DNA from 3 places in the Arthrobacter sp. 05T420 genome. Region 1 is predicted to be linked to each of the others. Evidence: riboswitches for the same ligand, from Rfam matches in the RefSeq annotation. Region 1 holds a riboswitch; each other region holds the start of a gene.
The links. Region 1 has a riboswitch for S-adenosylmethionine ahead of AC1DEM_RS08280 (bifunctional o-acetylhomoserine/o-acetylserine sulfhydrylase). Riboswitches for the same ligand answer to the same signal wherever they lie in the genome.
Positions count from the first base shown of each region.

Region 2: linked by a shared signal. The riboswitch ahead of AC1DEM_RS19400 (DUF1737 domain-containing protein) and the one ahead of AC1DEM_RS08280 (bifunctional o-acetylhomoserine/o-acetylserine sulfhydrylase) in region 1 are both predicted to bind S-adenosylmethionine.
Region 3: linked by a shared signal. The riboswitch ahead of AC1DEM_RS02160 (aminotransferase class V-fold PLP-dependent enzyme) and the one ahead of AC1DEM_RS08280 (bifunctional o-acetylhomoserine/o-acetylserine sulfhydrylase) in region 1 are both predicted to bind S-adenosylmethionine.

Region 1 is NZ_JBFTLG010000006.1:195,785-203,672, reverse strand. Features, by position in the region: gene AC1DEM_RS08305 (NAD(P)/FAD-dependent oxidoreductase) at 1-951, shown strand, start outside; gene AC1DEM_RS08300 (amidohydrolase family protein) at 963-2,180, shown strand; gene AC1DEM_RS08295 (histidine phosphatase family protein) at 2,203-2,883, opposite strand; gene AC1DEM_RS08290 (CPBP family intramembrane glutamic endopeptidase) at 2,983-3,750, shown strand; gene AC1DEM_RS08285 (VOC family protein) at 3,953-4,591, opposite strand; SAM riboswitch class IV at 4,761-4,876, shown strand; gene AC1DEM_RS08280 (bifunctional o-acetylhomoserine/o-acetylserine sulfhydrylase) at 4,938-6,254, shown strand; SAM riboswitch class IV at 6,396-6,511, shown strand; gene metX (homoserine O-acetyltransferase MetX) at 6,523-7,662, shown strand; gene AC1DEM_RS08270 (MFS transporter) at 7,829-7,888, shown strand, end outside.
Region 2 is NZ_JBFTLG010000022.1:83,105-90,992, forward strand. Features, by position in the region: gene AC1DEM_RS19370 (ABC transporter ATP-binding protein) at 1-548, shown strand, start outside; gene AC1DEM_RS19375 (energy-coupling factor transporter transmembrane component T family protein) at 545-1,348, shown strand; gene AC1DEM_RS19380 (UDP-N-acetylglucosamine 1-carboxyvinyltransferase) at 1,523-3,046, shown strand; gene AC1DEM_RS19385 (glutamate--cysteine ligase 2) at 3,168-4,367, shown strand; gene AC1DEM_RS19390 (O-succinylhomoserine sulfhydrylase) at 4,414-5,622, opposite strand; gene AC1DEM_RS19395 (rhodanese-like domain-containing protein) at 5,622-6,032, opposite strand; gene AC1DEM_RS19400 (DUF1737 domain-containing protein) at 6,029-6,277, opposite strand; SAM riboswitch class IV at 6,398-6,513, opposite strand; gene AC1DEM_RS19405 (ATP-grasp domain-containing protein) at 6,874-7,830, shown strand; gene AC1DEM_RS19410 (hypothetical protein) at 7,876-7,888, opposite strand, start outside.
Region 3 is NZ_JBFTLG010000001.1:464,925-472,812, forward strand. Features, by position in the region: gene AC1DEM_RS02155 (class I SAM-dependent methyltransferase) at 61-822, opposite strand; gene AC1DEM_RS02160 (aminotransferase class V-fold PLP-dependent enzyme) at 892-2,310, opposite strand; SAM riboswitch class IV at 2,346-2,459, opposite strand; gene AC1DEM_RS02165 (glutamyl-tRNA reductase) at 2,537-4,030, opposite strand; gene hisN (histidinol-phosphatase) at 4,128-4,940, opposite strand; gene rsgA (ribosome small subunit-dependent GTPase A) at 5,018-6,133, opposite strand; gene aroA (3-phosphoshikimate 1-carboxyvinyltransferase) at 6,117-7,520, opposite strand; gene AC1DEM_RS02185 (DoxX family protein) at 7,528-7,888, opposite strand, start outside.

The sequences.
Region 1 (7,888 bases):
CTCCGGACGCTGGAAGTCATCGCCGCCCAGGACGCCGACCGTCCGGAACCGGTGCTCACGCCGCGCAGCTTCATGCTGATCGGGGACGACGCCACCGTCCGGGCGGAGGCCAGCGGCCACATGCACCGGATCACCCACGCCGAGGCACTGGATTTGTGCCCGGCCCTTGTCCCGGACGCGTTCAGCGCCGCCGGCCTGGACACCGGATCCTTCGCCTGCAACGCCCCGGTGCTGCTCGAGGACCACCGGCGCCGCGCCGAGGCCGGAGGGGTGGACATCATCACCGGCGCCAGGGTCCATTCGGCCCAGCGCCTCGGCACCGGCTGGGAACTGGGCGCCGGGCAGGAAGGCTTCCAGTCTGCCGTCGTGGTCAACGCCGCCGGCGCCTGGGCGGACGAGCTCGCCGTCCTCAGCGGCGTCGAGAAGCTCGGCCTCCAGCCGTACCGGCGCACCGCGGCGATCGTCGACGTCGAGAATCCGCTCCCGGAGGCCTCCCCGTTCGTGGCCGCGGCCGATGACAGCTTCTACTTCCGGCCCAAGAACGGCCAGGTACTGATCTCGCCCGCGGAGCACGTGCCCAGCGGCCCCGAGGACGCCCGGCCCTATCCCGGTGACATCGAACGGCTCGTGGCCCGGCTCAACGCGATCACGACGCTCGGGATCCGGAACGTTAACACGGCCTGGACGGGACTGCGGACGGAGGCGGCCGACGGCGTCCCGGTGGCGGGCTTCGACGCCGAGGCCACCGGATTCTTCTGGCTCGCCGGCCAGGGCGGGTACGGTTTCCAGACCTCATCCGCGATTGCGGAGCTGGCCGCCGGCCTGATCCTGGCCGGTCAGGCGCCCGCGCCCGCGGCCCAGTCCCCGGCTGTGTCCCCGCCCACCGGGGCCAGTCCGGCATCCCGGACACTGGAGGCGCTGGCCGCCACCCGCTGGTCCATCCGGCGCTAAAGAATGGTTCTATGAGCACCCTGATCACCAACATCGCCGAACTGATGACCCAGGACGCGGAACACCGCGTCCTCCGCGACGCGGCGGTGGTGATCGAGGGGGAGCGGATTTCCTGGCTCGGCGCCGCAGCCGATGCGCCGGCGGCCGACGAGGCCGTCGACGCCTGTGGCCGGGCGCTCCTGCCGGGCTGGGTCGATTCGCACACTCACCTGATCTTCGCGGGGGACCGCACCGCCGAGTTCGAGGCCCGGATGGCCGGACAGAGCTACAGCGCCGGCGGGATCGCCGTCACCACCGGCGCCACCCGGACCACGAGCGACTTCGACCTCACCCGGCTGGCGATGGGCCGCGTCGCGGAGGCCGTGTCACAGGGCACCACCTACCTCGAGACCAAAACCGGCTACGGGCTGGACCTCGAAAACGAGGCCCGCAGCGCCCGCATCGCCTCAACCGTGGCGGACGAGGTGACCTACCTGGGCGCGCACCTCGTGCCCGCCGGGATGGACGCGGAGGAATACACCGAGCTGGTCTGCGGGCCGATGCTGACCGCGGTCCGGCCCTACGTCCGCTGGGCCGACGTCTTTTGCGAGCAGGGCGCCTTCAACGAGGACCAGTCCCGCCGGGTGCTCCTGGCCTGCAAGGCCGCAGGGCTGGGGCTGCGCGTGCACGGCAACCAGCTGGGCGAGGGCCCCGGTGTCCGGCTGGCGGTGGAAGTCGGCGCCGCGAGCGTGGACCACGTGAACTACCTTTCGGCCGCGGATGTCAATGCCCTGGCCGGCAGCTGGTCCGGCTGGGACGCCGCCGGCGGCAGCGGCACGCGAGGCACCGTTGCAACGTGCCTTCCGGCCTGCGATCTGTCCACCCGGCAACCGCTGGCCCCCGGCCGGGAACTGCTCGACGCCGGCGTGCAGCTGGCGCTGGCGTCCAACTGCAACCCCGGCACGTCCTACACCAGCTCCATGGCCTTCTGCGTCACCACCGCCGTGCTGCAGATGCGGCTGAGCGTCCATGAGGCGGTGCGCGCCGCGACCTACGGCGGCGCGCTGGCCCTGGGGCGGGAGTCCGGGAACGACGTCGACGGCGAACGCGCGGTGGGCTCGATCGCCGTCGGACACCGCGCGGATCTGCACCTGCTCAACGCGCCTTCGGCCACGCACCTGGCCTACCGGCCCGGCATCCCCCTGACGCACGCAGTGTGGCGGGCCGGCGTAGCGCAGCCCGTCCGGTAGCCGGACCGTCCGTTAGCACTGGCTAGAAAACCATGGGCGGAGCATCGAGGACGGTCTCGTCCACGCGCCTCTTCTCCCACTGTGTGAAGGGTTTGTCGAGCTCGTACTTGTCCCGCGCCGTGCGCAGCAGGGTGCGGACCTCGGCGTTCTCCGGGTTGTTCAAGGACTCGAAATATTCCACCGACCAGTGAAACCAGCGCATGCAGAACAGGCGCATGGTCAGCCCGTGCGTCACGAACAGCGCGTTCGGGGCGTAGCTGGGCTTCGACCAGTGCCGGTGCAGGGTTTCCATGAAGGAGGAAATCCTGTCGTAGACATCGGAACCGGACTCGCCCTCGCGGAAGCGGTAGAAGAAGTGCCCGTAGGCGTTGCGGAGCTCCTTCTGGTCTTCGATGTCGCCGGCGATCTGAAAGTTCGCCCAGTCCTGTTCGCGCAGCCGCGGTTCCTCGATCACGCGCTCCACCAGAGGGCCAAGGTTGAGCGCCTCGAGGGTCTGGTAGGCGCGCAGGTACGGGGAGACATAGACACACACCGGGCGGCCGTCCAGCTGGCGCCGGACCTCTTCCCCGGCCGCGGTGGCCTGCTCAAGGCCCAGCGCCGTCAACGGGATCCGGTAGTCCGGAACACGGTTGTAGATCGAGGTATCGGCATTGGCGGCAGACTGGCCGTGCCGGATCATGATGATTTTCCGGGGCGCACTCATAATCCCCAAGCATAGGGCGCCCAACAGCCGGGGGTGCCGGCGCGGGCGGCACCACGCGGGCACCAGCAAACTTTCGGCAACTGCAGGCAAGATAGAAACATGTTGGTTCCCTCCCGCCGTCGGCTGCGGTTCGAAATGTTGATTGTCCTGGGCTTATCGCTGGGGCAGTCCGCGGTCTATTCCCTGGTGCAGCTGCTGGACAAGATGACCACGGCGCCGCTGGCGCAGGGGACGTCCACGCTCAACCGGTCACAGAGCCCGCGCGAATACTTCGACCTCACTTACCAGATGCTGGACATCATCTTCGCCCTCGTCCCGGTGGCCCTGGTGATTTACTTCCTCACCGAACACTGGCCGGCCGGAGAGCGCGGAACCTCGGCATTCCGAAAGATCGGCTTCGACTTTGCCCGGCCCGGCAAGGACCTCCTGCAGGGGCTGGGGCTTGCCGCGCTGATCGGCGTTCCGTCCCTGGGGCTCTACGCTGCCGGCCGGGCGCTGGGGATCACGACGTCGATCATTCCCAGCGCGCTTGCCCCGTACTGGTGGACCGTGCCGGTGCTGGTCCTGTCCGCGATCCGGCACGGGATCGTGGAGGAAGTGATTGTGGTGGGCTACCTGCTGGACCGGCTGGGGAAACTGGGCTGGAGCGTGCCGGCAGCCATCGCCGCCAGCGCCCTGCTCCGCGGCAGCTACCACCTCTACCAGGGGTTCGGGCCGTTCATCGGCAACGCGATAATGGGCGTCGTCTTCGCGCTGTTCTACATACGGTCCAAGCGGGTGATGCCGCTTGTGATCGCCCACGCCATTCTGGACACCGTGGCGTTCGTGGGGTTCAGCCTGTTCGGCAAGGCCGTGGGCCTGGGCTGAGCGGCTCACAACGCAACGCGGGGTCAGATACGGCCCATCCGGAGCCCCAGGATGGGCCGTATCTGACCCCGCGTTGCGTTTAGGGGCCGGCGACATTACCGGCCTAAATGATCCGGGCCCTTAAATGATTTCGGCCGCCGTCTCCTGGGTGACATCGTTGGCACCTAAGAGATGGCGGCCGAAGCGTGGGGCAGGTGGGGCGTTAGATCGTGACCGCTCCGGAGGAGGTCTCGAAGGTGACGGAGAGGATGCCGGGAGTGCCGTGCGGCGCGATCCAGTTCACGGCGACGTCCTCCAGCGGCTTTTCCACCGGTTCGCCCAGCCACTCGGTCACGCGCGCTGCCGAACCGGCAATGGTCAATGCGGACATCTTGACTTCGCTCGCGTAGGCGTTGGACGGGTGGAGTTCCGGGTCGCCCTCCCACTTGAGCATGTAGGGCACCTGGGGGTCGGCGATGAGCCCCAGGATGCCGATCTGCTTCCAGACCAGTTCGCGGCCGTCCGGAAACTTCCGGTTGCCGTTCACGGCCGCTCGGCCGAGCCGCTCCTCGAACGGGGCCAGATCGTCAACCTCGACGCACCAGCCCATCCAGCCGCCGCCCGCTTCGGAACGTGCCCGGACTGCCTGGCCGAACGGGGCCTTGTCGGAGGCCGGGTGGTTCAGGACCTCCACGACCTCCAGGTACTTGTGTCCCGCGAGCGGGATAATCATGTTGCGAGTCCCGAAACGGGGGTGCACTCCGCCCTTCACGGCTTCAACGCCGAGGGCAGACGCGATACGTTCAGTGGTGGCTGCCAAGCCATCGTGTTCACAGGCGTAAGAGACGTGATCCATGCGCATGCCATCATCTTGGCACTTTGTGATGGACCTCTCAGCTTAGGTTCCCCTAACCGTCATGGGATGTCCCGGGGAGGCCGACGCGGTGTCACGGGGGGCGCTGACACGCAGGCGTCTTCATCTTCGTCACAAAGCTATCCAGGGCTCCGCCGCGCTTCCTACACTGATGCAAGGTCATGAGTGCCAGCGCACAGCCCCGGCTTGCTGGCCGGCAACCCTCGTATCGCGGTGGGGTGCCCCGGGTGAAGACCTGGCCGTCCGGCGCCCGCCGGAGGGCAAGCGCGGCGCCTGCGCCGGTCCGGGCCGGAAGCCCTGGCCGGTGCTGTGCCCAGTCCCTTGAGGAGCATCAATGTCCAACGCCTGGTCCTTCGAAACCCGCCAGATCCACGCCGGCCAGGAGCCGGACAGCGCCACCGGCGCGCGTTCCCTGCCGATCTACCAGACGACGTCGTTCGTGTTCCCGAGCGCCGAAAGCGCCGCGAACCGCTTCGCACTGGCCGAACTCGCCCCCATCTACACCCGGATCGGCAACCCCACCCAGGACGCCGTGGAACAGCGCGTGGCCAGCCTGGAAGGCGGCCTCGCGGCCCTGCTGCTCAGCTCCGGCCAGGCGGCGGAGACCTTCGCGATCCTCAACATCGCCGAGGCCGGGGACCACGTGGTGGCCAGCCCCAGCCTGTACGGCGGGACCTATAACCTGCTGGCCCACACGCTGAAGAAGTTCGGCATCTCCGTGACGTTCGTGGAGGACCCGGACAATCTGGAGCAGTGGCGCGACGTCGTCCGGCCCAACACCAAGCTGTTCTTCGGCGAAGTGGTCTCCAACCCCCGCCAGGACGTCCTGGACATCGAGGGCGTCTCCCGTGTGGCGCACGAGGCCGGCGTGCCGCTGATCGTCGACAACACGCTCTCCACCCCGTACCTGATCCGGCCGATCGAGTGGGGCGCGGACATCGTGGTCCACTCCGCCACCAAGTACCTCGGCGGTCACGGCGCCGCGATCGCCGGCGTGATCGTGGACTCCGGCAACTTCGACTTCGGCAAGGACCCGGGGCGGTTCCCCGGCTTCAACACCCCGGACCCCACCTACAACGGGCTGGTCTACGCCCGAGACCTCGGTGCGGACGGCGCGCTGGGCGCGAACCTTTCGTACATCCTCAAGGCCCGCGTCCAGCTCCTGCGCGATCTCGGCTCCGCCGTGTCCCCGTTCAACGCGTTTCTCATCGCCCAGGGCATTGAGACCTTGAGCTTGCGCGTCGAACGCCACGTGGCCAACGCCACCACGGTGGCGAAGTGGCTGGAGGCGAGGGACGACGTCGAATCGGTTGCCTACGCCGGGCTGCCGTCCAGCCCCTGGTACGAGCGCGGCCGCAAGTACGGGCCCAAGGGAACCGGCGCCGTCGTCGCGTTCAACATCGCCGGGGGAGCCGAGGCCGGCAAGCGGTTCGTCGATGCCCTCGAACTGCACTCGCACGTCGCGAACATCGGCGACGTCCGTTCCCTGGTGATCCACCCGGCCTCGACCACCCACAGCCAGCTCTCGCCCGAACAGCAGACCATCGCCGGCGTCAATCCCGGCCTCGTGCGGCTCTCCGTGGGCCTGGAGCACATTGACGACATCCTCTCGGATCTCGACGCCGGATTCCGCGCGGCCAAGTCCGCCTGAGTTAAGCCAGATAAACCTGACGGCCAGCCGCCGGCCTCCCTTGAACGGGACGGCCGGCGGCGGGGCTGTCTGATCGCGGGGCTGTCACATGGAAGTCACAATCTTCGTGATTTCCGCACCCTCTTTCGTAGACTCGTACCAGGTCATGAGTGCCAGCGACAGCCCCGGCTTGCTGGCCGGCAACCCTCCTTTTGCGGCGGGGTGCCCCGGGTGAAGACCTGGCCTGCCGGTCAGCTGACGGCAGGCAAGCGCGAAGTTAGGTCCTCACATGACGATTGCCGTCACCCGCACGGGTGTTCCTGAAACCAAGCCATCCCGCAACCCGGACGGAACCGTCCAGTACGTCAGGATCGGTGACCTGCAGCTCGAATCAGGGATTCCGCTGCCGGATGTGGTCCTCGCCTACGAGACGTGGGGGACCCTGAACGATGACGCGTCCAATGCCGTTCTCATCGAACACGCCCTGACGGGCGACACGCACGTGACCCGCGGCCACAGCGAAGAGCCCGGTTGGTGGGAACAGCTCGCCGGGCCCGGGGCCCCCGTGGACACGGACAAGTACTTCGTGGTTTCAATCAACATCCTGGGCGGCTGCCACGGATCCACGGGACCCTCCACGCGGGCCCCGGACGGGCGCCCCTGGGGATCCCGGTTCCCGCTCGTCACCCTGCGGGACACCGCCGCCGCCGAGGCGCGGCTGGCCGACGCCCTGGGCATCGGCAGCTGGTACGCCGTGCTGGGCGGCTCCCTCGGCGGCGCGCGCGCCCTTGAATGGGCCGTCACGTTCCCCGGCCGGGTCCGGCGCTGCGCCGTGATTTCCGTCGGCGCCAGCAGCACAGCCGAACAGATTGCCTTCGCGCAGGCCCAGACCCTGGCCATCCGCCAGGACCCCCACTTCAACGGCGGAAACTACTACGGCGGCCCGGAACCCGAAGCAGGGCTCGCGCTCGCCCGCCGCATCGCGCACATCACCTACCGCTCCGCAGCCGAACTGGACGGCAGGTTTGGCCGGAACGCGCAGGAGCCGGAGGCGCCCCTGGAAGCCGGATCGCTGGCCGGGCGCGGGCGCTACCAGGTGGAGAGCTATCTGGACCACCAGGGCAACAAGCTGGTCCGGCGCTTCGACGCGAACAGCTACATCGCCATTACCGAGGCCCTCATGAGCCACGATGTCTGCAGGGGGCGCGGAAGCCTCGAGGAGGCCCTGGCCCCGGCCACCGCCGAGTTCCTGGTGGCGGCCGTGGACTCGGACCGCCTGTATTTCCCGGCCCAGTCCCGTCAACTGGCCGATGCCCTGCCCGGGCGCCCGGAAGTGCACATCATTGAAGCGCCCATCGGCCACGACGGTTTCCTGACCGAAATCGGCCAGCTCAGCGGCCAGCTGCGGGAGGCCTTCTTCGACCACTAGGCGCGACCTCGTGTGCATTTTTGCAGATGCGCTCTGCACTAATGGCTGTTGAGGCTCAGGGCGGGAGCGTCCATACTCATGGGGAATGACGCCATGTGCCCTAAGTCACGTGCGTCCTCAGCCCAATGGTCCACAGGGTGTCGACGGAGACACCAAAGGAGTCACGATGAGTACGGAAAACGCCGCAAGGCGCGCTGAAGAAACGGACGTCAAATCGTCCGGCCTG
Region 2 (7,888 bases), on a different contig from region 1:
GCCACTCCGGCGGTCACTCTGCTGGCCACTCCATTGGTCGATTCAGCAGCGGCGCCGGAACCGATCCATACCGGTGGAAGCCCCAGCAGCTGATCGCCAGAATAGGCACCGTGTTCCAGGAACCCGAGCACCAGTTCGTCACGGGCAGGGTCCTGGACGAGCTCATGTTCGGCCCCCGCCACCTCGGCTACGGCGAAGACCGCGTGGATGAGCTGCTGGAGCGGCTGCGGCTGACAGATCTCGTGGACGCCAACCCCTACACGCTCTCCGGCGGCGAGAAGCGCCGCCTTTCGGTAGCCACGGTGCTGGCGGCGCACCCGCAGGTGCTGGTTCTGGACGAACCCACCTTCGGCCAGGATGCCAACACCTGGGCCGAACTCGCGTCGTTCCTGTCCGAGCTCCTCGACGCCGGCACCGCCGTCGTCTCTGTGACGCACGACGCCGAATTCAGCGCCGTCCTCGGCGGCACCGAACTCCGCCTCCGGCCGCGAGAAACCGCCGCCGTTCCGGGCCCGGAACTTGAGCTGCCGGAAGGGGCCACGCCATGAGGGACGCACTGAGCCTGCGCGGCAACCATGCGCTGCTGACCCGTGCCAACCCGCTCGCCAAGTTCACGGCGGTCACCCTGATCACCATGGTCCTGGCGCTGTCCATTGACTGGGTCTCGGCATCGGTGGCGCTGGCCTTCGAACTGCTGCTCCTGCCGCTGGCCGGCCTGACCTTGGCGCTGCTGTGGCAGCGGGGCTGGCCGCTGATCCTCGCGGCGGCGCTGGGTGGCTGGAGCACCGCCATCCTGGCGCCCGACGCCGGTTCCGTGCTGGTCGACGCCGGGATCTGGTCCATCAGTGCCGGCTCCCTGCAGTTGGGGATCGGCTTCATGCTCCGCGGGCTTGCCATCGCGCTGCCTGCGGTGCTGCTGATGAGCTGCACCGACCCCACAGACCTGGCCGACGCCCTGGCCCAGAACGCAAAACTGCCGCACCGGTTCGTCCTGGGCACCTTGGCCGCCATGCGGCTGGTCGGGATCATGACCGAGCAATGGCAGACGATCGGCATGGCCCGGCGGGCCCGCGGGGTGGGCTCGAGCGGTAACCCCTATCAGCGGTTCCGCGCCACTCTGGGCCAGAGCTTCGGCCTGCTGGTGCAGGCGATCCGGAGCGCCTCGCGGCTCGCGGTGACCATGGAGGCCCGCGGCTTCGGCGGCGCCGCGCGGACCTGGGCCAGGCCGTCTACTTTCAGTGGGCTTGACGCCTGGGTGCTGCTGGGCGGGCTCGGCATCGCGGCAGCAGCCGCCGCCGCGGCCCTTGTGGCGGGCAGCTGGAACCTTGTCTTCCTCACGCACCAGTAGGCGTCGCCGCAACCGCCGGCGCCACTGGCGAAGCCATTGACGGCACTACTGATTCAAGCGCCACCGTGCACCGCAGTGCGCGGGTTATCGCATGATGCGGGTATCCCTGTGAGATTAACGGCAATCCGGCCGGAATGCCGGGGGTTAATAAATCATCCGTGATATTTTCGGGACATGACTCAACCGACTGCTGAACATGTAGGCCTCCTGCTCCGCGAAGCCCGCGGGGCGAAAGGCTGGACTCAGGGACAACTCGCCGCCGAGCTCGGCACCAGCCAGAGCGCCATCGCCCGGATGGAACAGGGAAAGCAGAACCTGAGCCTGAAGATGATCCAGCGACTGGAGGCGATCGTCGGGCACAGCATCGTCAAGGTGGGCCGGCCCCAGATGACCCACCTCCGGGTCGAGGGCGGCCGCACGCTGGCCGGTGCGGTGGACGTCAACAGCAGCAAGAATGCCGGCGTCGCGCTGTTGTGCGCCAGCCTCATCAACCGCGGCACCACCACCCTGCGCCGGCTGGCCCGGATCGAGGAAGTCAACCGGATCGTGGAGGTGCTGACCAGCATCGGCGTCGAATGCACGTGGCTCAACGCAAACGACCTCCAGATCCGCCGCCCCGCGGTCCTGGACCTGGCATCCATGGATGTGGAGGCGGCCCGCCGGACCCGCAGCGTCATCATGCTCCTGGGGCCGCTGCTGGACGAGACCGACACCTACCGGCTGCCATACGCCGGCGGCTGCGACCTTGGCACGCGCACCGTGCAGCCGCACATGCAGGCACTGCGGCAGTTCGGCCTGAGCGTGGAGGCGAAGTCCGGGTTCTACGCGGTGCAGGCACCGCCGTCGGACGCCCATGACCGCTCCTTCGTGCTGAGCGAACGCGGCGACACGGTGACCGAGAACGCCATCATGGCCGCAGCCCACCGCCGCGGCACCACCATCATCCGCAACGCCAGCCCCAACTACATGGTGCAGGATCTCTGCTTCTACCTGCAGATGCTCGGGGTGGAAATCGCGGGGGTTGGCACCACCACGCTGGAGATCACCGGCTGCCCGTCGATCGACGCCGACGTCGAATACTTCCCGTCCGAGGACCCGATCGAGGCGATGAGTCTCATCACCGCCGGCATCGTGACGAACTCGGAAGTCACCATCCGCCGGGTCCCGATCGAGTTCATGGAAATCGAACTCGCCACGCTCGAGCAGATGGGCCAGCGGCTCGAGGTCTCCGGGGAATACTTTGCCCGCAACGGCCGCACCCGCCTGGTGGACGTCACCACCAAGCCCTCGGAACTGCGGGCGCCGGAGGACAAAATCCACCCCATGCCTTTCCCCGGCCTGAACATCGACAACCTGCCCTTCTTCGCGGTGATCGCGGCCAACGCCCACGGCCAGACCATGATCCATGACTGGGTCTACGAGAACCGGGCCATCTACCTGACGGAACTGAACAAACTGGGCGCCCAGGTCCAGCTGCTCGATCCCCACCGGATTTATGTCAACGGCCCCACCAAGTGGCGTGCCGCCGAGGTGGGCTGCCCGCCGGCCCTCCGCCCCGCAGCCTGCCTGCTGCTGGCCATGCTGGCCGCCCGCGGGGTCTCGGAGCTGCGCAACATTTATGTCATTGAGCGCGGCTATGAGGATCTGGCCGAACGGCTCAACACCATCGGCGCGAAGATTGAGTATTTCCAAGACTGATTCCAGACCGGCCCAAGCGACGCGGGGTCACTCCACGCCCATCCGAAGGCGTGGGATGGGCGTGGAGTGACCCCGCGTCGGTGTAGGGGCGTTTCTGCCGATCCTGACGCACAATAGATTCATGCGCACGTTCGGCGTGGAGGAAGAACTGCTGATAGTGGACCCCGAATCGGGGATGTTGCTTGCCCTCGCCGACCTGATGTTGCCCAACCTGGTGCCGCCGAAGGAACCGGACACCGCCAGGATTCACGCGACAGAGAAACCGGTCCACGAGGGCGCAGACTTCAGCTACGAGCTCAAGCTCGAGCAGATCGAGACCCAGACGCATCCGTGCCTTGAGTACACGGAGCTGCTCCGGCAGCTCAGGCGGGGCCGGACCCTGGCGGACCAGGCCGCGCGGGCTCACGGCGGCCGCGTCGCAGCCCTGGCCACGTCGCCCCAAGGCTCCGCGACGCACCTGACGCCGAATCCACGCTACATGACCATGCAGCAACGCTTCGGGCTCACCGTCCGGAACCAACTGACCTGCGGCCTCCACGTCCACACCTATGTGGAGTCCCCGGAGGAGGGCGTGGCCGTGATGGACCGGATCCGCGACAAGCTTGCGGTGCTGATTGCAATCAGCGCGAATTCCCCGTTCTGGAACGGGGCCGAGACCGGATTCGAAAGCTACCGCACCCAGGCGTGGAACCGCTGGCCGGGGTCCGGTCCCACAATGATCTTCGGCAGCCTGCCCGTCTACCGCCGGGTGGTGACCCGGCTGGTGCAAAGCGGCGTCCTGATGGATGAGGGGATGGTCTATTTCGACGCGCGGCTGTGCCGGCAGCATCCCACCGTGGAGATCCGGGTCGCCGATGTGTGCCTGCGGGCCGAGGACGCTGCCCTGATTGCCGTCCTGGTGCGCGCCCTCGTGGAATCGGCGGTGCGGGAGTGGAACGACGGCGTCGACCCCGCACCGGTGCCCACACTGCTGCTGCGGATGGCCGCCTGGCAGGCCAGCAACTGCGGACTGCGCGGGGAGCTCCTGGACTTTGGAACCTTCACCCCTGCCCCGGCCGCGGACGTGGTCAGGGCACTGGTGGATTTCGTGGCCCCGGTGCTCGAGGAGCAGGGCGAGCTGGATCTGGTGCGCGCGGGCGTCGAGCGGATCCTGGCGGAGGGCACCGGTTCGCAGCTGCAGCGCGGGCCGTTCCGGGCGGGCGGACTGCCCGCCGTCGTCGAACGGGCCGTCGAACTGACCACCCAGGGGGCCGCGCCGGGTACCGCCACCAAGGTACGGGCCGACGAGGGATCGCCCCTGGGCAGGGTTCGCCGGGGCTGACGGGGAGCCGGCAGCGCCAGATCTGCTTGAAGACTGGCCCTGAGCGCTAGACCTGTTTGAGCGCCTGGCCGAGGTCGCGGATCAAGTCCTCGACGTCCTCCAGGCCCACCGAAAGTCGGACCACGCCGTCGCTGAGCCCGATCGCCGCACGGCCTTCCGGGCCCATCGCGCGGTGCGTGGTGGTGGCCGGGTGCGTGATGAGCGTCTTGGCGTCGCCAAGGTTGTTGGAGATATCGATGATCCGCAGCGCGTCCAGCAGCGCGAAGGCGGCCTGCTTCGCAGTGCGTCCCGGCGAAGGCGAAAGCTCCAACGTGAGAACGGTCCCGCCGGCCTTCATCTGCTTCACCGCGAGGGGGTACTGCGGGTGGGACGGCAGCAGCGGGTACTTGACCCAACTGACCGCCGGCTGTCCCTCAAGCCATTCCGCCAGCCGCAGGGCAGAGGCCGAGGAATGGTTGACGCGCAGGGCCATGGTCTCCAGGCCCTTGGTGAGCACCCAGGCATTGAAGGCCGAGAGCGCCGGACCGGTGTGCCGCATGAGCTGCCTGACGGGCCCGTCAATGAATTCCTTGGTGCCCAGGATGGCGCCGCCCAGGACCCTGCCCTGGCCGTCGATGTGCTTGGTGCCGGAGTACACCACCACGTCCGCGCCGAGGTCTCCGCAACGCTGCAGCAGCGGGGTGGCGAAGACGTTGTCGACCACCACCGTGGCGCCGGCGGCATGCGCCAGTTCGCTCACGGCGGCGATGTCCACGATTTCCTGCATGGGGTTCGACGGCGACTCGAAGAACACCGCCGTGGTCGGCTCGGACAGCGCAACCTGCCACTGCTCCAGGTCCGGTCCGTCCACGAAGACCGTCTCCACACCCCAGCGCGGCAGGATCTCGTTGAGGATCACGAAACAGGAGCCGAACAGTGAGCGGGCTGCGACCACGCGGTCGCCGGCAGCCAACAGCGCGCCCAGGGCAGTGAAGACGGCTGACATGCCGGACGCCGTCGCAAAACATGCCTCGGTTCCCTCGAGCAGCCGGAGCCGCTCCTGGAACGTCGCGACGGAAGGGTTGCCGTAGCGGGAGTAGACGAAGCGCTCGTCCTCCCCAGTGAAGGCGCGCTCGGCGGCGGCCGCGGACTCGTAGACGAATCCTGAGTTGAGGAAGATTGGCTCGGTGGTTTCCTGGAAGCCGGTGCGGTCCAGGCCGCCGCGGACAGCCTGGGTGTCGGCGGCCCAGCCGGAGGCGTCGGGATTGAAAGTCACTAGATTTTTCCGAGGTTGGTGGGCAGGCCGCGGTTCTTCCAGCCGTTGACGGTGCGTTGGCCAAAGCGGTCGGTCTCGCCTTCGAAGCCCTCAAGAACGTTGTACGAGGTGTAGCCGGCGGCCGTCGCGGCCGTCGCGGCGGCGATCGACCGGGCACCGGAGCGGCACAGGAACACCAGTTCGACGGCGGTGTCCTCCGGTGCTTGCCGCTTTAGCTGTTCCACGAAGTGCGGATTCGGCGTGCCGCCGGCAAGGTTCCACTGGATGAAGAGCGGATCATTTTCTGCGGACTTGGTGTCCGGGATGCCGATGTGGGCCCATTCGCCCTCGGTCCGGACATCCACCAGAATGGCTCCCGCCTCAAGCTTGGCCCACGCCTCAGTAGGGCTGAGGTCTCCTGCGTAGCTCATGCGTGCCCCTCGAATGCCCCAACAGCGTCAAACTCGTCGGCGTCGAGCTCATCAACCGCATTGGCCACGGCGGCGTCCGCGCTCGCAATGGCAGCCGGCAGCACCAGCGCCTGCGCCACGATCACGGTGCTGCCGTTGAAGCTGGCGGCGGGGCTTCCATGCAGGACGTAGCCCTCGGCCAATGCGGCCGACACGCGCTCACAAAAGGCGCGGTCATCCGCACCGGTGAACAGGCGGTAGGCCAGCCTTTCCTCGCCGGCGGGGGCCGCGCTGGTTGCTGCACGGGTGGCTGTGTCTGGGGCGGCTGATGAACTGAGTATTTCGGGTACAGCGGGTGTTGACGTGTCGGGCACGACGGATCTCCTCTTTCACGCTTGCAGCTCGAATGGTCGATATGCCGAGTATTCACCTGAGGCACCCCGCCGCGAAAAGGGAGGGTTGCCGACCGGCCAGTCAGGGCTTGGCGCCGGTTCTCATTACTCCCCAAAAACGTAACACCAACGACGCCGGCCCGCACGGCCGCCGTCGTCATGTTCCGTAACCGGGCCACGCGCAACAGCCTGTGCCGGCCGGCGGACCGTATGCGTGCCTCAGGCAAGTAGTAGCGGGCTCCAACTTCGGGTATTGCCCACTCGTGTGTGCGCGGACGATTCGCCGTCTACTAGGGGAATGGTCCTGCGTGTCGGCGCGAGTTGCGGCAGATCCGGGCAGTCCGTCAATCAGCAGTGCGTAAATCAGCAGTCCGTAAATCGAGTCGTCCGTCAACAAGCCTATGAATCGGTGGCCGGAACCGTCGGAGCCGCAGCAGCGGCCCCGCCGGTGACGGCGGAATGGAGCAATTGTGGGCCCGCGCATACTGGTTACCGGGATAGCAAGCGCCGCCGGCCGTACGGTCGCGGCCCAACTCGAAGCCCGCGGCCTTCCGTATCTGGGCTCCGATGCCCGCGCCGACACTCGCCAGGCGGAGGCTGCTCCCTCCGCAGCCGCGGCCAGGCTCTTGCCCGCGACGGACCCGGACATGATCCTGGACCTGCGCCGGCTGGTGGATCGCGAAGCCATCAACGTCATCATTCCGACCCTCACCGTGGAACTTCCGGTCCTGGCCGCAGCCCGTGCCGGATTCGCCCAGGACGTGCGGATCATCGTGGGCGACCCTGCCGCGGTGGCGCTCGCCAACGACAACCTGTTTACCACCTGGGCGTTGCAGGCAGCCGGCATTCCGGTGCCCCGGTTCGGCGTTCCGGGCGACCTCGCTGCCGCGCCGGCATCCCTAGCCGGCCTCAGCGGTCCCGTGGTGGTCAAGCCGCGGGTCTTCGAAGGCTCCCGTGGGGTCCACGTGCTGGCCGGAACGGCCTCCGTCACCTGGAAGAACATGCCCGCGGGGCAGCTTGTCCAGGAGTTCATCCCGGGCGCCGACTATGTCTGTCTGGTGTTCGGCACCCCGGCACGCAACGCGATGGCGCCAGTGGCGGTGGTCCTGGAGAAGACCAGGACTCCGTATGGACGCGCCGGCAGCGACGAGGTAAGTCGCAGGGTGCCCGCCAGCGAGGCCGGGGACGTACGGAAGCTGGGCCTGGCCGCCGTCCGCACGCTCGGGCTGACCGGGCCAGTCCAGGTCCAGATCCGCCGCCGCGCGGACGGAACCCCTGTGGTGCTGGGAGTCTGCGCGACCCTCGGGGAGAACAGTACGTGGGCCCCGGAAATGCTCGACGCCGTACTGGCAACCTTCATGCTCCCGGCGTTCAACCCCGCCTCGTTCCGGCGGTGCCCGGCAATTCCCGCGGACGCCCTGGGGTGAGGACCAGCACGCCTGGCCCCGGCCCCGCCCCCGACCATGGTCCGGTCAGTGCGTGATG
Region 3 (7,888 bases), on a different contig from region 1:
GTTTCGCATGCCTACAAGCGACTATTAGGCATACCGAAACAATATGCCCCGGCCGGGGCCTTACGCAATCCGGAAGGCCCGCCACGTCTGGGTCAGGTAGGGCAGCCGCAGCACTGCGCCTGGGGCATGGCCCAGATGCTCGTGCAGGTACCAGTCGAGGTTGGACATTACTTTGGCCCGGGTGGAATCCGATGCCGCGAGGTAGTAGCTGCGGGACTTTGTCAGCTCCTGGATGTCCGCCGTGGTGACCGAATCCTCCCACCGGGTCAGGTGGCTCTCCAGCCCGGTGAACTCGGAACCCACGGGCGGGCGGAAGTGCGGTTTGTGGACGTCCCCGGCGTGCATGATGCGCGAGAGCCGGTGCACCCAGGGCGCAGCGGTGTCCAGTTGGTTCCAGATCAGGCCCAGCACACCGTGCGGCCGCAGGATCCGGGCAATCTCGGTGCTCGCCAGGCGGGGATCGCACCAGTGCCATGCCTGGGCGACCGTGACGAGATCGAACGTCTCCGGCGGCAGGCCCGTGTCCTCGGCGCTGCCCTCGATGGCGGTGACCTCCGGCAGGGTGCGGCGCAACTGCTCCAGCATGTCGGCCGAGGGATCAATGGCCACCGTATGCAGGCCGCGGGCCGCCAGAAGCGCAGTGAACTTGCCGGTGCCGGCGCCGATGTCCGCGGCATCCTTGGCCCCCGCCGGGATCAGCCAGTCGGCCGACTCCTGCGGATACCCCGGGCGGACGCGTTCGTAGTGCTCGCCGCCGTCCTGGAAACTTTGGCCGAGTTCCTGGCGCCGCTCACTGTGGAGCTTGGGCCCGCCGCTTGCCACGTGCGCTCTCCTTCGGGAAGGTACTGCTGGTTTCAGATACCTTTCGAATTTACCGCACGGGCGCCGTGCCTAGTCCTCCGTGCAGGGCGCGGCACCGGCGGTGCCCGGGGTGTTCGGGGCCCAGTGGGGGTAGCTGCGGGTATCGTTGGCCGGCACCCAGCGGCCGGCGTCCACCACGTAGTCCCAGCCGAGTCCGTTCTGCCGCAACTGCTGCAGGCCGGCCAGCAGGCGCTCGGCATCCTCCAGCCGTGAGCCGAGGCCGAAGCTGGCCCGCAAGGAGCCGGCGGGCAGGCCGAGCCGCTTGAGCAGCGGGTGGGCGCAGAAGCGCCCGTCGCGCAGGCCAATGCCGTGTTCGGCCGACAGGTAGGCGGCCACCAGCCCGGCGTCGTAGCCTTCCACGGAAAAGTTTACGACACCGATGGTGCCGGTGCCCGGCAAGTCGCCTCCGGGGGAAGAAGGGGTGGACGAATCGGCAAAAATCCGGTGCACGGTCACGCCGTCGATGCCCTGCAGGCCCTCGACGAGGAAGGACCGGATGGCGTCCTCGTGGGCCTGCCACTGTTCCGGGTCCAGGGCTGCGATCACCTGGGTGGCGCGGGCCAGCGCGGCCGCACCGAGGACGTTCGGCGAGCCGCCCTCGTGCCGGGCGGGTCCGGTGGTCCAGCTGACGGAGTCGAGCCGGGCGTCGCGGACCGCGCCGCCGCCGGCCAGGTGCGGGGTGCCGGCGTCGAGCCAGTCCGTCCGGCCCACCAGCACGCCGGTGCCGAACGGGGCGTACAGCTTGTGCCCCGAGAAGGCGAGGTAGTCGACGTCGTCCGCGGTGATGTCGATCCGCCGGTGCGGGGCCAGCTGTGCGGCGTCGACAACGATCCTGGCGCCGTACTCGTGCGCCAGGGCGGCGAGGGTCCGGATCGGCAGGATTTCCCCCGTGACATTGGAAGCGCCGGTGACGGCCAGCAGGCTGACGCCGCCGCGCGCGAGCTCGTCCCGCAGGCGGTCCACGGTGGCCGCAAGGGTGGGGGCAGCGACGACGCTGCGGTGCGGGACACTCTGCCAGGGCAGGAGGTTGGCGTGGTGCTCGATGTCGAGATACAGGACCTCGCCCGTGGGCCGGCCGTCACGGAGCGGCAGGCAGCCGGCCAGCAGGTTCAGGGAATCGGTGGTGTTGCGGGTGAAGATCACGGAATCGTCCGCCCGGCCGCCCACGAAGTCCCGCACGATGTCCCGGGCATTCTCGTAGACGGACGTGCTGATCTGCGATGCGTAGCCGGCGCCGCGGTGCACGCTCGCGTAGTAAGGCAGGATTTCGTTCAAGTAGGCCGAGACCACGGACAGGGCCGGGGCGGAGGCGCCGTAGTCGAGGTTGGCGTAGCGGGCATGGCCGCCTGTGATCAGCGGGGCCTGGATTTCGGCCCCGGTGACGGCCGCCAGCGGGCGGCCCGCGAGGGCGTGAAATTCGGGGGCAGCGGGAAAAATGGCAGTTGTCATGGGACCTCACTCGACCAGGACCCCCACATCGTGGGAATCCGCGCTTGCCGGGTCCGTTCCGGACCGGCCAGGTCGTCACCCGGGGCACCCCACCGCGTCTGGAGGGTTGCCGGCCAGCAAACCGGGGTTTAGCGCTGGCACTCGTGACCTGCATCGAGCGTAGGACATACGCGCAGCCGGGGAAAAGGCGGTCACCGATTGTGAAGCGGATTGTTACGGACCAGGGCTACGGAGCCGCCGTGACACCATCCAAGGACGGCACTGTGACGCGGCGCGCCGGGCAGGCTCCCGGGCATCCGCCGCGCGGATCGGCCCCGCCGCACGCTCTCATCGCAGACTCCGCCTCCCTCAATTCCCAAGTCGGCCGCCTCAAGCCGACCACAGTGGCGGTCCCGGGGCTCCGGCCGCCAGCGGGCTGGACGCTGAGGCCGAACAGGGCTTCCAGCGCAGCCGCGTAGTCGTGCTGGCGGCCGTCCGTGGCCAGTTCCCTGGCGCGGACCGTGGGGAGGTGAAGCAGCCGGCGGACCAGCCGGCGCATCGCGAGGTTCACATCCTCTGCCTGGGCGCCGCGCCCATGTTGCTTCATGGTGCGCTCCACTTCGGCCTCGAGGACCTGCTGGACGTGCCGGCGCAGGGCCACGATGGCGGCGTCGACTGCGCGCAGTTCCTCTCGATCTTCGAAACGGTGCGCCGCCTGCCGGACCATTGTGCGGGCGAGGCGGAGCGCCTCGGAGTCCGCAGGGGGAGCCGCGGATCGCACTGAATCCAGGGTGATCAGTTCAATGCCCGGCAGATCCGCCACGTGGGGGTCGAAGTCATGGCTCAGAGCGAGATCGACGACGGTGAGGGCACGGCCACTGCCACCTCTCCACTGCGCCAGTTGGCCGGCAGCGATGCGCGTCTCCGTGCCGCTGCAGCCAATCAGTATGTCTGCCCGGGCAACAGCGGCGGGCAGCACCTGTGCCGTCAGCGCCGTGCCACCCCTGCTTGCCACAAAGGCCTCCGCGCGGCCGGATTGGGAGAAGACGGAAATGGTGGGGCATCGTTTGCTCCTGAGGATCTCCGCGACGCACGCGGCGTAGGAACCGGTGCCGAAGAGGACTACGGAAGCATCAGTCAGGGACGGGTACGCGACTCCGGCAGTGGCCAGTTCAAGGGCCACCGAGGCTATGGACCTGCTGGCGCTGCTGAGCGTGGTCCGCGCCCCCACGTCCCTGCCCGTGCGGGAGGCCTCCTGAAACAGCCGGACCAAAAGCCCGCTCGCAGTACCTGCGGCTTGTGCTTCAGCGAGGGCGCGGCGGACCTGGCCGGCGACTTGACGCTCACCCACCACAACGGAGTTCAGGCCGGCTGCAACGGCGAAGAGATGCTCCGCCGCGGACGCGCCAGACGAGTGTTCGAACAGGGACGCAAGCCGGACGGCGGGCAGGCCCGTGCAGAGGCGGACCGTACCCAGGGCAACGGTGCAGGCGGCATCTACATGGTCCCTGGACGCCACCTCGCAGTAGATCTCGAAGCGGCTGCAAGTGGACACGACCACGGCTCCGGACACGGCGGAACTGCTGGCGAGCAGATGTTGGCCCAGCTCCGAGGAGACGGCCTGGAGCCGGGCGGCGGACTCAATGTCCAGGTCCCGGTACTTCGCAACCAGGACCAGTAGAACCGGACCGACGCCGGCGTCGGGGGTTTCGGGATCCTTGGGGTGAACCGATCCAGACATGGCTGCCCTCCTGCCACTCGATGCCCGCTCCGCGCCTTGACGGCAGCGAAGCTGGGGACAGCGTCGTACAGCGGCCCTTGGGAATCCTTGAGGGGGCCTAGAGGAGGTCGTCGAGGTCGGGGTTGAGCCGCTTGAGGACTTCTGAGTGGAGGATGGAGTTGGTGGCGAGGGCGTTGCCGCCGAAGGGGCCGTCCTCGCCCTCGAGCGAGGTGAAGCGGCCGCCGGCCTCGGTAACGATCGGCACCAGGGCCGCCATGTCGTAGAGGTTCAGCTCAGGCTCGCAGGCGATGTCCACGGCACCCTCGGCAACGAGGCAGTAGGACCAGAAGTCGCCGTAGGCACGGGTGCGCCAGACTTCCTCGGTGAGGCCCAGGAACTCGTCCAGGTTCCCGCGCTGCTTCCAGCCGCCCAGGCTGGAGTAGGACAGCGAGGCGTCCTCGAGGTTGGAGACGTTGGAGACCTTCAGCCGTGTGGCGGCGGCGAGCGAGCGGCCTGTGTAGGCGCCCGCACCCTTGGCGGCCCACCAGCGTTTGCCCAGCGCCGGCGCGCTGACGACGCCGACCACCGGCTCGCCCTCATCGACGAGGGCGATCAGGGTGGCCCAGACCGGGACGCCGCGGACAAAGTTCTTGGTGCCATCGATCGGGTCAATGATCCAGCGGCGGGAGCCATGGCCAGAACTGCCGAATTCTTCGCCCAGGACCGCGTCGCGCGGCCGGGACCGGGAGAGCTGGCCACGGATGGCCTCCTCGGCGGACTTGTCGGCATCGGTGACGGGCGTCAGGTCCGGCTTCGTCTCGATCCGAAGGTCGAGCGCCTTGAAGCGGCTCATGGTCTGGGAGTCGACCGAATCTGCCAGGACATGGGCAAGGCGCAGGTCATCGTTGTAGCTTGAAGCGGGTTGGCTCATGGTTCCAAACTACCGGCAAACCGGGCTGCCGGGCGGGAGGCCGCGGCCCGGCGCCGCAGGTCCTACTGCGGGGCGGGCTAGGAGACGGTGCCCAGTTCCTTGGTTTCCTGCGCTTCCATCCGCGGGTCTGTGCCCAGCAGCCGGCGCAGGGACGCGAGCCTGGCGGGTCCGGAGGGCCCGGCATGCCCGGCGGCAACCCACTTGTCGACGCCGCAGTTGACGGCGGTGGCGTCGTGCTTGCAGCCGCGTTCGCAGTCGTCGGTGCCCGGTTCCAGGTCCGGGAAGGAGCGGAGGATCCGGTCCGGGTCCACATGGGCCAGCCCGAAGGACCGGATGCCGGGGGTGTCGATGATCCAGCTGCCGGCCGGGGCATCGTTGACTTTGAGCGCCAGCGCGGAGGATGACGTGTGCCGGCCGCGGCCCGTGACCGCGTTGACGCCTCCCGTGGCCCGCTCGGCCCCGGTCAGGGCGTTGACCATGGTGGACTTGCCGACGCCGGAATGGCCCAGCATCACGGTGACCTTGCCGTCGAGGTAGTTGCGCAGCTGGGACACCGCGTCCTTGTCGAGCCGGGCGGAGAGCCCGTCGTCGGAGCGGGCGTCGATGCCGGAAGCGGCGGAGTCTGCGGTCTTGGAGATGATGACGGGGAAATCGAGATGCTGGTAGTTGGACAACAGCTCGGCGGGATCCTTGACGTCGGCTTTGGTGACGAGCAGCAGCGGCTCGATGCCGGCGTCGTACGCGGCTACCAGCGCGCGGTCGATGAAGCCGGTCCGCGGCTCGGGATTGGCGGCGGCAACCACCACAACCAACTGGTCGGCGTTGGCCACCACGGCGCGTTCGATCGGGTCCGTGTCGTCGGCGCTGCGGCGCAGCAGGGTCTTGCGGTCCTGGATCTTGACCAGCCGCGCCAGGGTGTCGGGCTCGCCGGTGACGTCCCCCACCAGGGAGACGAAGTCGCCGGCAACCACGGGATTGCGGCGCAGCTCCCGGGCCCGGGCCGCAATGATCTTGCGTTCGTCGGCGGTCCCTTCGGCGACGACGGCGGTGTAGCGGCCGCGGTCCACGGTGATGATGCGTCCGGTGACGGCGTCGTCGTAACTGGGCCGGTCCTTGGTGCGGGGGCGGGTGCCCTTCTTGTTAGGACGGATCCGGACGTCGGACTCGTCCCAGGAATCAGTGCTGCGTGCCACCGGCGGTGTCCTCATCTGCGGCGGGTCCCTGTGCCAGCATTGCTTCCCAGAGTTGCGGGAAATCGGGCATCGTCTTGGCCGTGGTCGCGATGTCCTCGACCTCCACGCCGGGCACGGCCAGGCCGAGAATGGCGCCGGCAGTGGCCATGCGGTGGTCCGCGTAGCTGTGCACCACACCGCCGTGCAGCGTGGCCGGTCGGATGATGAGTCCGTCGGCGGTCTCTTCGGCGTCGCCGCCGAGGCCGTTGATTTCGGTGACGAGGGCCGCGAGCCGGTCCGTTTCGTGGCCCCGGAGGTGGGCGATGCCGGTCAGCCGCGAGGGGCCGGTGGCGAGGGCGCAGAGCGCGGCCACAGTGGGGGCGAGCTCGCTGGTCTCGTCGAAGTCGCCGCCCTTGATCTCCGGGCCGCCGCTGACGGTCAGGGTGCCGGCATCCATTGTCACGGTCGCGCCCATGGCGGTCAGGATGCCGCGCCAGAGGTCACCGACCTGGGTGGTCGCCGCGGGCCAGTCCGGGATCCGCACGGTTCCGCGGGTGGCCAGGGCCGCCGCGAGGAAGGGCCCGGCGTTGGAGAGGTCCTGCTCGATCCGCTGGTCGAAGGCGCGGATCGGCCCTGGGGAGACAATCCAGTGGTTCGGCACTGAGTCATCGACCGCTACGCCCACGCCGCGCAGCACGGCCACGGTCATGTTGATGTGGTCCAGGCTCGGTACGGGCTTGCCGACGTGTTCCAGATGGAGCCCTTCGGTGAAGCGGGCGCCGGCCAGCAGCAGGGCGGAGACGAACTGGGACGACGCGCTGGCGTCGATGATGAGGTGGCCGCCGCGTACTTCGCCCGTGCCGTGGACGGTGAAGGGCAACGACGACGCCGGACCGCCGTCGGGCGCGTTCACTGCCACACCCAGCCCGGCCAGTGCCTCGATGATGGTGCCCATCGGGCGTTTGCGGGCGTGCGGGTCGCCGTCGAAGCGGGACTCGCCGCGGCGCAGCGCCGCCACCGGAGGCACAAAGCGCATGACCGTGCCGGCCAGGCCGCAGTCGATCGCGGTGTCCGCCGCAGCGGCGTCCAAGCTGATCGGGCTGATTTCCAGGTCGGGGCCGAAGGCGCCGTCGCCGGGAACCTCCGTGACGGTGGCCCCCAACTGGCGCAGGGCCTCAATCATCAGTGCTGAGTCCCGGGAGTGAAGGGGGGCCCGCAGCCGGGACGGGCCATCCGCGAGAGCGGCCAGCACGAGGTACCGGTTGGTCAGGGACTTGGACCCCGGAACGGTGACAGTGGCATCGACCGGCCGCTCGGCCAGGGGTGCGGGCCAGTGCGGACCGACGCCGGCAGTATGGAGGCCGGCAGAGTGGGAAGGGGCAGCTGCTGAGGGGGTGGTGCCAGTCATTACCGTCTTAGGCTCCGGCTGTGTGGTCTACGGCCTTGCGGACAACTTTGTCGGCCTTTTTCAGCTGCTTGTTGGTGGTCTTCCGGGCATCGGCGGCGAGGTGGCTGGCGCTCTTCTTGGCATCCGCGGCCAGGTGGCCGGCGCGCCAAGCCAGGCTGGGCTTGCCGGCGGTATCGACAGCGGCCAGGAGAACGCCGCCGGTGAGGGTGACGTTTTTCAGAAGCTGCTTGCGGCGGGCGTCGCGGGCTTCCTTCGAGGAGATGTCCGCGCTGCGCCATTCCACGTAACCGTTCAGGACCGAAATGACGGCGAGCAAGGTGGCGGCCAGCCGGGCGGACTTGCCCAGGGCGAAGCAAACGCCGGCGCCG